DNA from 4 places in the Arthrobacter sp. TJ-217 genome. Region 1 is predicted to be linked to each of the others. Evidence: riboswitches for the same ligand, from Rfam matches in the RefSeq annotation. Region 1 holds a riboswitch; each other region holds the start of a gene.
The links. A riboswitch is a leader RNA that binds a small molecule or an ion and turns the genes downstream of it on or off. The one in region 1 is predicted to bind S-adenosylmethionine.

Region 1 (3,200 bases):
CGGTAGGCGTCCGGCAGGGGCACGGACGTGCCGCCCAGCAGTTGCACCGAGGGGTGCCCGGCGAAATTGCGGCGGATCCGCGCCGTCCAGTCCGGCCGGGGTTCGCTGTCGCCGTCGGTGCGCGCCACCAATGGAAAACCGTCGGCGATGGCCCTGCGGAAACCGGTGTCGGCCGCCGCGCCGGTACCCTTCTGCTCCTCATCGAGCACCACGAGCGGAAAGTCGCGCCTAAGCCGGCCAAACGCCTCGATGCGCACCCGGGTGTCATCCGACGAGCCGTTGTCCACCACATAGAGCACCATCCCGGTGCGCTCCGACTGCCGGTACAGTGCCTCAAGGGTGCGGCCGATCCCGGGCTCGTTGAACACCGGGACCACGACGGCGAGCCGCTCGGCCATGCCGGTCTCCGGGGGATCCGGTACTAGATCTCGACGCGGCCGTTCGCGGTGTCGAAGGTCACCGACATGAGCCCCGGGGTGCCGTTTGGCGCAATCCACTTGACCGAGACATCGCCCAGGGGCGCTTCGACGGGCATTCCGAGCCACTCGGTCACGCGTGCGCATGAGCCGGCGATGGTCAGCGAGTCGAGCCGTGCGGTCGCAGGGCGTGCCTGCGAGGGGTGGAGTGCTTCGGTGCCGTCGTCCCAGCGCAGCAGGTAGGGGACCTGCGGATCGGCGATGAGGCCCTTGATGCCGATCTGCTGCCAGGTGAGTTCCTGGCCGTCGGGGAACTTGCGGTTGCCGGGCACGGCGCGCCGGCCCAGGCGCTCTTCGAACGGCGTGAGGTCATCGACTGCGACTACCCAGCCCATCCAGCCACCGCCTGCTTCGGACCGGGACCGCACGGCCTGGCCGAAGGGTGCCTTGTCCGAGGCGGGATGGTTCAGGGTCTCGACCACCTCGACGTACTGGCCGTTGACGAGGGGCAGAATCATGTTCCGTGTGCCGAAACGGGGGTGGACACCACCCTTCACCGCTTCTACGCCCAGCGCGGCCGAAATACGCTCCGCGGTGGCAGCGAGTCCATCAGGTTCAGAGGCATAAGAAACATGGTCCAAGCGCATGGCTACATAGTGGCACTTTGTGACGCCCGTCTCGACTTAGGGGCACCTTACTTAACGGGAAGTCATATGGGTTGCCGAAATCCGGTCCCTCGGCTTTCATTGAGGCAGGTCATGAGTGCCAGCACACAGCCCCGGCTTGCTGGCCGGCAACCCTCCAACCGCGGTGGGGTGCCCCGGGTGAAGACCAGGCGCAGCGTCACAGGGATGCTGCGCAAGCGCGGGTCCTTACCGATCCACCGTCGCCTCGATGGCGCGGCGTCGACGGGGCCCCTTGAGCACCAAAGGGAGCGCCATGTCCAGCAACTGGTCTTTTGAAACCCGGCAGATCCACGCCGGCCAGACCCCCGATTCAACAACCGGCGCGCGTGCGCTGCCCATCTACCAGACGACGTCGTTCGTCTTCCCCAGCGCCCAGAGCGCCGCCGACCGCTTTGCCCTCACGGAGCTTGCCCCCATCTACACGCGCATCGGCAACCCCACCCAGGAGGCCGTTGAGACGCGCATCGCCTCACTCGACGGAGGGGTGGGTGCCCTCCTGCTCGCCTCGGGGCAGGCGGCCGAAACCTACGCCATCCTCAATATCGCCGAGGCGGGCGACCACATCGTTGCAAGCCCGAGCCTGTACGGGGGCACCTACAACCTCTTCCGGCACACCCTCAGGAAATTCGGGATCCAAACCACCTTCGTCGAAGACCCCGACAACCTCGAGCAGTGGCGGGCCGCCGTCCAGCCCACCACCAAGGCGTTCTTCGGCGAGGTCGTCTCCAACCCCCGCCAGGACGTGCTCGACATCGAGGGGATCAGCGCGGTCGCCCACGACAACGGCATCCCGCTGATCGCCGATGCGACAGTTTCGACCCCGTACCTCATCCGGCCCATCGAGTGGGGTGCCGACATCGTTGTCCACTCCGCCACGAAGTACCTCGGCGGACACGGCACGGCCATCGGCGGCGTCATCGTCGACTCGGGCCGCTTCGACTACGGCCGCGACCCGGAGAAGTTCCCCGGCTTCAACACCCCGGATGAGAGCTACCACGGGCTTGTCTACGCCCGGGACCTCGGGGTCGGAAGCGCCTTTGGGGCCAATCTCTCCTACATCCTCAAGGCGCGCGTGCAGCTCCTGCGCGACCTCGGCTCAGCGATCTCCCCGTTCAATGCCTTCCTGATCGCACAGGGCCTCGAGACGCTCAGCCTGCGCATGGAGCGCCATATCGCCAACGCCCGCGCCGTCGCGGAGTTCCTTGAGCTGCACGACGACGTCGAATCCGTTGCCTATGCCGGACTGCCCTCCAGCCCCTGGTACGAGCGCGGGCTGAAGTACGGGCCGAACGGCACCGGCGCCATCGTCTCCTTCGACATCGCCGGCGGAATCGAGGCCGGCAAGCGCTTCGTCGACGGGCTCGAACTCCACTCCCACGTGGCGAACGTCGGGGACGTGCGCTCCCTGGTGATCCACCCGGCTTCAACAACGCACAGCCAGCTCGGAGCCGAAGCGCAGCTCACGGCCGGAGTCCGCCCCGGTCTCGTGCGCCTTTCGGTCGGGCTGGAGAACATCGCGGACATCCTTGCGGACCTCGACGCCGGTTTCCGCGCCGCGAAAGGGGCTTAGCGCGGCGTGAGTGTCTATCCTCCCGGCGCCGCCCGCGCGAGCACCGAGGCCCCGCACCGCAGCTCCGACGGGCTGCTGCGCACCGCGGCGATCGGGGCCCTGGGGCTCGAAACGGGCGGCAGCCTGCCCGAAGTCAGCCTTGCCTACGAGACGTGGGGAACGCTCGACGCCGACGCGTCGAACGCCGTCCTGATCCACCACGCCCTGACCGGAAGCTCCCATGTGGCCCGCGGTGCTTCCGATGAGGAAGGGTGGTGGGACCCCCTCGTGGGTCCGGGCAGGGCCATCGACACCGACCGCTACTTCGTTGTGTGCGCGAACATGCTGGGGGGCTGTTACGGTTCCACCGGCCCCACGAGTCCGGACCCGTCGGGACGCCGCTGGGGTTCGCGTTTTCCCTTCGTCACAATCCGCGACTCGGTTGCCGCTGAGGCTCGTCTTGCCGACCAGCTGGGCATACGCCGCTGGCATTCGGTGCTCGGAGGCTCCCTTGGCGGGGCCCGGGCCCTCGAATGGGCCCTGATGTAT
Region 2 (3,200 bases), on a different contig from region 1:
GAAGTACTGGACGACGACGGGCTGGTCGAGCCCGTACTCCGCCTTCACGGCGGCGACCGTTTCCGGTGACGGCGACGAGCCCGCGCCGCCGAGGATCGCCGTGATCGGGTCCCCGGGGGTGAGGCGGAGGACGAAGAAGGTGAGAGTGACGGCGGCCCAGAGGACGAAGAGGCTGCCGGCGGCCCGTTTGAGGACGACGCTGCCGGCCGTACCGGCCGTCGCCGTCGTTCGTGGTGCTGCGCTGAGGGAATCGAGGGAGGAGGTGCTCATTCTGAATCGACCGCCGTGACGTCGTAGAGGTAGGGAAGGGAGAGGCTCGGTTCGAGGGTGAGCGAGGTGAAGCGGTCGCTGCGGAGCGCCACCTGGCTTGCCTGGTTGTAGAGCGGGAGCTGGAGGGCGTTGGCGCTGATGATCCGCTGCGCCTCGTAGTAGAGGTCCTTGCGCACGTCCGGGTCGTCCGTGGCGAGGGCGTCATTGAGGATCGCGTCGAGTTCCGGATTGCGGAAGCCCGACCCGTTCGGCACGAAGCCCGCCGACTCGGTGTACTCGGAGGAGAACACGATGCGCAGGACATCGGCCGTGTTGGTGTTCCAGTAGTCGGCCCGGAGGTCGTAGTCGAAGTTGTTGCCGAGTTCGCTGACGCTCGCGCCGTCGCCATTCTCGATCAGCACCTCGAATCCGGCCTTCTTCGCGGTTGCCTGGATCTGGGTGACGAGGGCCTGGTGCGCGGTGGGCCAGGCGCCGGGCGTGTAGGGGAAGTGGACACTCAGGCGCTGGCCGTCCTTCACGCGGTAGCCCTCGTCGTCGCGCTCGGTCCAGCCTGCCTCGTCGAGCAGGCGGGCCGCTTCGTCGGGGTCCGGATCGTAGACGTTCTCGAAGTCCGGAGAGTAGAAGCCCGTTGTGGAGCTCAGCGGTCCCCCGGCGCGGGTCACCGTGCCGAAGTAGACGCTGCGGATGCCGGCATCGACGTAGGTGCTCAGAAGGAAAGCCCTGCGCACGTTGAGGTCGTCGAAAGGCGCCCGGGTGGTGTTGAGCATGAGGTTCGTCGGATTGCCGGGGCGGTCCTGGAGGATCAGTTCGACGTTTGAGTCGGCCTTCGCCTCGTCGAAGTGGACCGAGGGCATCAGGTCGAGGGCGTCAACCTGGCCTGCGCGCAGGAGACCGTAGCGGGTCGAGTCCTCGGGGACAATGCGCCATTCAATCTTTTCGATGTGCGCCGGCCCCTGGTGCTGCGCGTAGGGCGGCGCCGAGTTGTAGTTCTCGTTGCGGACGAGACTGACCTTGGACTGCGGGACGTAATCGGCGATCCGGTACGGGCCCGTGCCCACCGGTGCGTTGCAGTTCTCGGCCTGCGGGCGTTTGAGCGCCTGAGGTGACTCGATGCCGAGGAACGGCTGGGCGAGCACTTCGAGGAAGGCCGCATAGGGGCGGTTGAGGGTGACGACCGCCGTGGTGTCGTCGACGACCTCGGTGCCGACGTAGGGCTTGAGGTAGCCGCCGGCCGTTCCCGACTGCGTATCGGGATCGACCATGTGGTCGAGGTTGGCCTTGACCGCCTCTGCAGTGAGCTTCGTGCCGTCGGTGAAGTAGACGTCGTCCCGCACGGTGAAGGTGTAGGTGAGGCCGTCGTCCGAGACCGACCAGTCCGTGGCGAGCCACGGGTGGATGGTTCCCTCGGCGTCTTGGGACACCAGGGAGTCGAGGTAGTTCGCCGCGATCGAGGCCTGAGGCATATCGCCGTTGACGTGGGGATCGAGGCAGGAGATGTCCTTGCCCGTGGCGAAGACGAAGGTGTCATCCTCGCTTGCCGCCGCCGATCCTCCGCAGCCGCTCGTGGTGAGGATGAGGCCCGTGGCTGCTGCGAACAGGGCGAGGGCGCGGAGGGTCTTCGGGGAACTGGGGGTGTTGAGAATGCTGCGCTTGCTGAAAGTGCGGTGGCTTGCTGTTGTCACGCTGGGCTCCTGAATCATCGCCCGATGGAGGGCAAACAGGACAGCCAGTGACCGCCCGCGGACGTGCTGAAGCACGGCGGGGCAGACCAACGAAAGCGTGTAGCTTCTCCATCGGTCCTGGCAGTAGCACCGTTCTTCGCAGCTACACGAAGAGGGTTGCTGTGGCGTCGTCGATCCAGGTCTCTCGGCCACTCGGGATGGTTATGGCTACAGCTAACAGCATTGGAGCGCTCCTCCGCCACAGGCCCCGTCACAATCGGTCACGGGGTGGTCCTTTACCCGCGTTCCGGCGTTTGAAAGCATTATGGCGTGGAGGAAAACGAGATCATCGACTTCGTCTCAGACCTGCCCGGCGTCGTGACGCTCACCGCCGGAAAAGAGAACGGAGCACCCGAGGCAGCTTGGGGCGATACCTTCTTTTTCTACGACCCCGACGGCGATACTCCAGACAACAGGCGCTTCCCCTTCGCGACGATTGTCGTGAGCGATTATGAAGGCTTCGATACCGCCTCGAACCTGAATCGACCGGGCGTTTTCCGGCTCAATATTTCGGTGGGAAATAAGGAATATGAGTTATTGACCGGACATCCCGCGACAGATCATGCCCTGCACCTGGCCGACTTCGACTTCACAGCACCGGACCGCATCCTGCCGCATCCCGTCTACGGTTCGCAGGCATGGGTAAGCATCCTCAACCCTGGTGCCGCCACAGCCGAGCAGGCACGGTCTCTGCTGGTGCACGCGCACGGGAACGCTGTTCGACGCTACGACCGGCGGCACTGACAACGCCTCTGTCTCTTTCCGCTGAGGGAGGTATCGAGGCTCTCGCCTGAAATCATCTGTCACCTGCACGGGCGGTGACTGTGGGCCGGCAGAAGCAGGGATACGGTGCGGGCAGGAAAGGATCGCCCGAAACACCCTGCGTCCTCCCAGCAAGCAGGAGTACCGTTAATGGAGCAAGGGGGCAAAGCACCGTTGGAAGGCAAGCTCATGGCAAAGAAGTGGCTCCGTTGGCTCCCCGCTGGCATCGTTCCGGCGGTGATCGTAACAACGGCCGCCGTCGGGCCAACCCTCGCTGAGGCGAGCCCCCAGTTGCCGGAGAAGTCCGCCCAGGAGCTGCTCGAGCTCGTGTCCGACAGCTACGACAGCGCGTTCTCCGGAACGATCGAGCAGTCCTCCGAGCTCGGCCTGCCCGAGTTGCAGACAATGGGGCCCAGTGCCGGCAGCTCCGATGGCGCCTCGGCCGCC
Region 3 (3,200 bases), on a different contig from region 1:
AGGCTCCACAACAAAGGCCCCGCTTCCGGAAGGAGGCGGGGCCTTTGCCGTGCCGATTGAACCGGCCAATCACGCACGGCGCGGCCAACCTCGAAGCTGGGCCGGTCCAGCCCTCACCGAATCCGCACCGTGTCGGTAGGTTTTGGTCGGTTTACTAATTCAGGGGCCCGCTAGTTTCTCCCCGGGAAGTCAGCGGGCAGCGGGCTGGAGGCGGTAGCTGCTGCCGTGGTGCTCGGCGGGCAGCCGGTCGCCGCGGCCGAAGAGCTTGTGGCGCAGCGTCCCCTCGACGTACTCGGTGGGATAGGCGCCGCGTTTCTGCAGTTCGGGTACCACGTACTTCACCACGTCCTCGAACGAGCCCGGCGTGATCGCGTAGGCGAGGTTGAACCCGTCGACGTCGGTCTCCTCCACCCACGCCTGGAGCTCCTCGGCGACCTGCGCGCCGGAGCCGACGACGCGCGGGCCCAGCCCGCCGATGCCCGCCCACTCGGCGATGTCGCGTACCGTCCACGGCTTGCCGTCGTCCTCCACCTTGGAGAAGTTGGCGACGGCCGACTGGATGGCGTTCGACTTCACGTTCCCGAGCGGTTCGTCCGGTCCGTAGACGGAGAGGTCCACGCCGAACCAGCCGGAGACCAGCACCAGGGCTCCCTCGTAGCTGACGTACTGCTGGTACTCGGCGTGCTTGGCTTGCGCCTTCTCCTCCGTCTCGTCCGTGATGACGGTGAGCAGCGTGTAGACGCGCACGGAGTAGCGGTCGCGCCCTGCGGCTTCGACGGCGTCGCGGATCTTCGTGACGGTGTCCTTGAGGATCTCCTTGGTCGGCGAGCCAACAAAGACGGCCTCGGCGTTGCCTGCGGCAAAGGCGATGCCCCGCGGTGAAGCCCCGGCCTGGTAGATCACGGGGGTGCGCTGCGGGGAGGGTTCGCTGAGGTGGATTCCCGGCGTCGTGAAGTACTTGCCCTCGTGGCCGATCCCGTGGACCTTCGCGGGGTCGGTGAAGACGCCGGTCTCGGTGTCTCTTACGACGGCGTCGTCCTCCCAGGAGCCTTCGAGCAGCTTGTAGAGCACCTCGAGGTACTCGTCGGCGTGGTTGTAGCGCTCGTCGTGCTCGAGCTGGTCGGTCTGCCCGAGGTTCCGCGCCGCCGACGGCAGGTACCCGGTGACAACGTTCCAGCCGAACCGCCCGTTGGTCAGGTGGTCGAGCGTGGAGAGGCGGCGGGCGAACGGGTACGGGTGCTCGTAGGCGGTGCCTGCGGTGACGCCGAACCCGAGATGTTCGGTCACCAGGGCCATGGCGGAGACCAGGAGGAACGGGTCGTTCACCGGAGTCTGGGTGCCCTGGCGGAGAGTGGCCTCGTCGGAGCCGCCGTAGACGTCGTAGGTGCCGAGGACGTCGGCGATGAAGATGCCGTCGAACAGTCCCTTTTCGAGCGTCTTCGCGAGGTCTGCCCAGTAGCGGAGGTCCTTGTACCGCCAGGACTGGTCCTCGGGGTGGCGCCACAGACCGGGAGACTGGTGGCCGACGCAGTTCATGTCGAAAGCGTTGAAGCGGATCTGACGGGGCGAGTTGGAGGAATGTGGGGATAAGGACATGGCAAAAGAACCCTTGCATTAGGGCACTTGCCAAGAGGTAAGTGCCGTACTTGCCCTCCGGTCATCTCCGCCGGCCGGGCCGAATCCTCACCTGGGGCACCCCGCTACAGCGAGAGGGTTGCCGTCCAACAAACCAGGGTTTTGCGTTGGAACTCTTGATTCTGAATTCGACCCTACGGGCAGGACGGCGCCCGCGTCGAGAACGGTCCGTCACAGAAAGTCACGGAGTGCGTCACTGCCCACTTTTCCTGAGATTCCGCGCAACCTCCCTACCCAAGGGCTAGCGCCTTGTGCAGGAAATCCAACATCACCCGCCCCTGTGCCGTTAGTGACAGCTCTCGGGCGAGGTTCTCCTGCATTGACTGAACTGCAAGGACGCGTCCGGCATCGCTCATTTCAGCGTTGCGGTATCGAGCGCCCCTGACATCGCCGTTCAATTCCTCGCCAAGCAGAGCGCTCTCCAGGACTGCAAGGATCATCGCCGCCGCTGGGACGCCGAACAAGGGTTCAATTTCGGTGGCGGCCAGCCCAGGGCCGGTTACATCTGCGCTGATGATTACCTGCCTTTCCAAGAGCCCACGTGCCTCCAGCTCTGAAAGCGTCAACGGCGTCTCCTCGAGTGGGATTATCAACTCCTCCATCAGGTATCGCCCGTCGGGCCCGTATACCCAGTTGCCCTCCGACGACACACCGGTGACGGCCACCGGGAACATCGCAATAGTCAGAATGGGCAGGCCGTGCTCGTCGCGTTCATCGGCGAAGAATTCCATGAAGAAGCTTCCGTCAACGTAAAGCTCCGGGTAGTCCTCGCAGTTGTTCATCGTTGCTCCTTTGTTCTAGACGACAAAAAAGCCCTGCCGGTGACACCGACAAGGCTCTGCGCTTCTATGCACATGAAACTATCTTCGCTGAACTTCCGTTACAGCTGCAATCGCGATTCTTGACCAGGTACTGCACGACTGGATTGATTGCCATTATCCCTAAACTTCCGGGACACATACAAATTAGCACGACACTCCGTCTCGCCCGTTCCCAGGGTATTGCTCGAAGCCTCCGCATGGCTTATCGGCGATGAAAGTAGCTAGATATCCGATCCGATATCCGTTTGCATAAGGGTCTTCTCAGGGAGTGTTAAGGGTGCTTACAATCGTTGTGTAACCCGTCACATAAGTAACTCTTGTAACTCAACAATCTGTAGGGAAAACCAATGAAAAAGAGCTCAGCAGCATTTGCCCTGGTGGCAGCAGCCGGTTTCACAGCACTTTCAGCGGCACCCGCCATGGCGGTACCTTTCGCCAACTGTTCCGCTGCTGCGGCAGCCGGTGTGTACAACATCCCTTCAACTGATCCCCGTTATGGCACCCATCTGGACAGCGACCTCGACAACGTTGGGTGCGAAAACGCGAACTACCCCATGGCAACACCGCCACAGGTAACCCAAATGCCCAACGGTGGAGCTGACACCGGCGTGGCACAGGAGCCACAGAACGACACCACGGGGGCCGTTCTATTGGGCGGTGGCTTCGTCCTCGCCGCCGCAGCCGGCGGAACATTCCTCGTACGCCGCCGCAGCAACGTTTAGGAGGAGTCCCACCACCATCCGA
Region 4 (3,200 bases), on a different contig from region 1:
CGGCGCTCATCCCCGAAGCCGTGGCGACGGCGCCGATCCCGCCCTCAAGGGAGGCGATGCGCTCCTCGAAGGCGGCAACAGTGGGGTTGCCGATCCGGGAGTAGATGTTTCCGTACTTCTGGAGCGCGAAGAGGTTGGCGGCGTCGTTCGTGTCCTTGAAGACGAACGACGTCGTCTGGTAGATCGGCACGGCGCGGGCGCCGTGGGTGGCATCGGGAGTGCCTCCCGCGTGAAGCGCGCGGGTGCGGAAGCCGAAGGTTTTCTCAGTCATCAGACGCCTGCCTTGGTGGGGAGAGGTTCGAGGTGGAAGTCGACGCCTGCCTTGGCGGCGAGGTCGGCTTCGAGGGAGCGGACAATCGGCAGGACGTCCCTGCCGAACGCTTCAACCTCCTCCTGGAAATGCAGGTAGCAGGTGAGCAGCAGGTTCACCCCGATCTTCTTGTACTCGACGATTCGTTCGGCGATCTGCTCGGGCGTGCCGATGAGCTGGGTCCGGAAGCCGTCGTTGTACTGGATGAGGTCCTCGAAGGAGGAATCCGCCCACATCCCCTTCTTGTCGGCCGTTGCGGCCCCTGCTTCCTGCACTGCGTTGCGGAAGCCTTCAACGGCCGGCCGGTGGGCCTTGGCGACGATCTCCCGCAGCGTCTCGCGTGCTTCCTTCTCGGAGTCGCGTGCAATGACGAACCCGTTCAGGCCGAACCGGGGCGACCTCCCGACGGCCGTTGCGGAGGCCTTCACCCCGGCGATGTTCTCCTTGAACCCTTCGAGGTCCTTGCCGTTGGAAAAGTACCAGTCGGCAACCCGCCCCGCCGTCGCCTGGGCCGCCGTGGAATTGCCGCCGAAGAAGATTTCGGGGTGGGGGCGGCCCGGAACATCAACGGGCGGCGGGCTGAGCGTGAAATCCGAGATGGAGTAGTACTTGCCCGTCTGCGTGTAGCTTTCCCGGGTCCACAGGCCGCGCAGCACGCGGATGAACTCTTCGGTGCGCACATACCGTTCGTCGTGTTCGAGCCAGTCGAGGCCGAAGTTGGTGAATTCGCTCTTCAGCCAGCCCGAGACGATGTTGACGGCCGCGCGCCCGTTGGAGATGTGGTCGGCGGTGATGATGAACTTCGCCAGCACGCCCGGATGCCACATGCCCGGGTGGACGGCGGCGATGACCTTGAGCCTCTCGGTTGCGGCGAGCAGGGCGAGGGAGAACGACGTCGCCTCGTGCTGCTTGTCGGCGCCGTACGACGCCGCGTAGCGGGTCTGCGACAACGCGTATTCGAATCCTGCGTCCTCGGCGATCCGCGCAAGTTTCTTGTTGTACTCGAAGTCCCAGCTGGTGCGCTGCTCGATTGTGGAAACCACGAGCCCCCCGCTCACATTAGGGACCCAGTAGGCAAACTTCAGGGGCTGCGAATAATCGACTGTGCTCACAAATCCTCCATCGGTTCTGGCGGTAGCACCCTACTGTCAGCGCGTTCTGCGCTGGCCAGGGTTGCTGCGGCGTCATAAAGCCAGATCTCTCGGCCGCTCGGGATGGTCATTACCGAGTGTGACAGCACGGGTGCCCGGCACCAAGAAATGTGTCGCCCCGGGTCGGCGAAGATTTGGAGGGGCAGGCACGCGCCGGGTGGACTTGCGGGGCATTTCGAGTATGGTTTGCGTCACGTGGCGTCATCGGCGAGGTTGGCCGCCTGGCTCATGCCCCGCGGCGGTGGCCACCGTCACTTGTTGAGCGAACAAAGGAGCTGGCAGTGGATCTGCGATCACTGGGGCTCGTGGTGCATGGAGGGAAGCAGCGGGCCATTGACGCGGCGGAGGCCCTCAAGAGCTGGGCCGCTGAGAACGGCGTGTCCGTCACGGAGGTGGATGTCTGGTCGGCTGACGACGAGGGCCACCTGACTCATCACCACGTGCCGCTCGGCCCGTTCGACCTCGTTGTGACGATCGGCGGTGACGGCACCTTCCTGCGCGGGGCGGCTGTGGCGATGTCCTGCCAGTGCCCTGTCCTCGGGGTGAATGTGGGGCGGCTTGGGTTCCTTGCCGAGGTGGAGCCGGAGAACCTTGTCGAAGCCCTCAGGGCCGTGATCGCGGACGAGACAATCGAGGAACAGCGCCTCACCCTCACCATCCGCTCGAGCAGGCCCCTTGAGATCCCCAGTGAGCTCGGGGCGCTCATCCACAATCCAAAGGGACCCGTTGCTGAATCGCCGCTGGTCCGGGACGACGCGGTGGAGGTCCTGGGCTGGGGCGTCTGCATGGACATCACCGCAATCAACGACGTTGTCTTCGAGAAGCTCAGCCGGGACCGCCAGGCGAGCGTCGCGGTCTATATTGGGGCCCGCCGGTTCGTTTCCTATTCGGCGGATGCCCTGATCATTTCCACGCCCACGGGCTCAACGGCCTACTCGTTCGCTGCGGGAGGACCCATCGTCTCGCCCCGCGCCAACGCCCTGGTTTTCACGCCCGTCGCGGCTCACATGGTCTTCGACCGCAGCCTCGTCGTTGCCGCCGACGAGCTGGTGTCGGTGCGCGTGCTCGAGCGCAGCGGGCAGGTATCGATGTCCGTCGACGGCCGGATTGTCGGGGTGCTGAACCCGGGGGACTGGGTGGGCGTTTACGCACGTCCTTCGGCGCTGCGCATGCTGCGCCTGCATGAGCCTGATTTTTTCGGCAGGGTGAGGGATCGGTTCGGGCTGGTCGACGCCGCGGCCGCAGCCGCCGACGGGGATTCGCCGGTCGACTATTTCCCCAGCACGCCCAAGCCCGATGACATGAAGCACGTCCACATTCCGACCCAGCCCCTCGAGTCCTGGATGGGCTCCAAGACGGAGTAGGCGAAGCTTCAGGACCGCCGCGCGAGCACCTCGGAGATGCCCGGGAGGCATCCCTCGTTCTGCAGTGAGGTGGTGTCCCCAAGGGGCGATCCCTCGTACAGCTCGGTCAGGAGGCGGCGCATGATCTTCCCGGACCGGGTCTTGGGCACGTCCTGGACCACGATGACGGCACCCGGCTTGGCGATGGGGCCGATCTCCGCGGCAACGTGCCGGCGCAGGGTGGTTTCGACGTCGCCCGTTCCGCCCGCACCGGGTGCCAGCACGACGAATGCGGCGATGGCGTGGCCGGTGAGCGGGTCGGCCACGGGGCACACGCCGGCCTCGCTGACCAGCGGGTGCGCGACCAGGGCCGATTCGATTTCGATCGTGGAGAGC

Region 2: it holds a riboswitch for S-adenosylmethionine, as region 1 does, so the genes downstream of both, AC4D2R_RS04475 (ABC transporter substrate-binding protein) here and AC4D2R_RS15275 (bifunctional o-acetylhomoserine/o-acetylserine sulfhydrylase) in region 1, are expected to answer to the same signal.
Region 3: it holds a riboswitch for S-adenosylmethionine, as region 1 does, so the genes downstream of both, AC4D2R_RS04340 (LLM class flavin-dependent oxidoreductase) here and AC4D2R_RS15275 (bifunctional o-acetylhomoserine/o-acetylserine sulfhydrylase) in region 1, are expected to answer to the same signal.
Region 4: it holds a riboswitch for S-adenosylmethionine, as region 1 does, so the genes downstream of both, sfnG (dimethylsulfone monooxygenase SfnG) here and AC4D2R_RS15275 (bifunctional o-acetylhomoserine/o-acetylserine sulfhydrylase) in region 1, are expected to answer to the same signal.

Annotation. Positions count from the first base shown of each region.
Region 1 is NZ_JBZCNJ010000009.1:54,319-57,518, forward strand. It holds gene AC4D2R_RS15265 (glycosyltransferase family 2 protein) at 1-398, opposite strand, end outside; gene AC4D2R_RS15270 (VOC family protein) at 422-1,063, opposite strand; SAM riboswitch class IV at 1,171-1,287, shown strand; gene AC4D2R_RS15275 (bifunctional o-acetylhomoserine/o-acetylserine sulfhydrylase) at 1,356-2,672, shown strand; gene metX (homoserine O-acetyltransferase MetX) at 2,679-3,200, shown strand, end outside.
Region 2 is NZ_JBZCNJ010000002.1:294,344-297,543, reverse strand. It holds gene AC4D2R_RS04480 (ABC transporter permease) at 1-270, opposite strand, end outside; gene AC4D2R_RS04475 (ABC transporter substrate-binding protein) at 267-1,952, opposite strand; SAM riboswitch class I at 2,058-2,156, opposite strand; gene AC4D2R_RS04470 (DUF6194 family protein) at 2,262-2,735, shown strand; gene AC4D2R_RS04465 (LolA family protein) at 2,943-3,200, shown strand, end outside.
Region 3 is NZ_JBZCNJ010000002.1:261,969-265,168, reverse strand. It holds gene AC4D2R_RS04340 (LLM class flavin-dependent oxidoreductase) at 190-1,596, opposite strand; SAM riboswitch class IV at 1,638-1,757, opposite strand; gene AC4D2R_RS04335 (hypothetical protein) at 1,866-2,417, opposite strand; gene AC4D2R_RS04330 (excalibur calcium-binding domain-containing protein) at 2,804-3,178, shown strand.
Region 4 is NZ_JBZCNJ010000005.1:205,463-208,662, reverse strand. It holds gene AC4D2R_RS11035 (O-acetylhomoserine aminocarboxypropyltransferase/cysteine synthase family protein) at 1-271, opposite strand, end outside; gene sfnG (dimethylsulfone monooxygenase SfnG) at 271-1,422, opposite strand; SAM riboswitch class I at 1,427-1,531, opposite strand; gene AC4D2R_RS11025 (NAD(+)/NADH kinase) at 1,743-2,825, shown strand; gene acs (acetate--CoA ligase) at 2,834-3,200, opposite strand, start outside.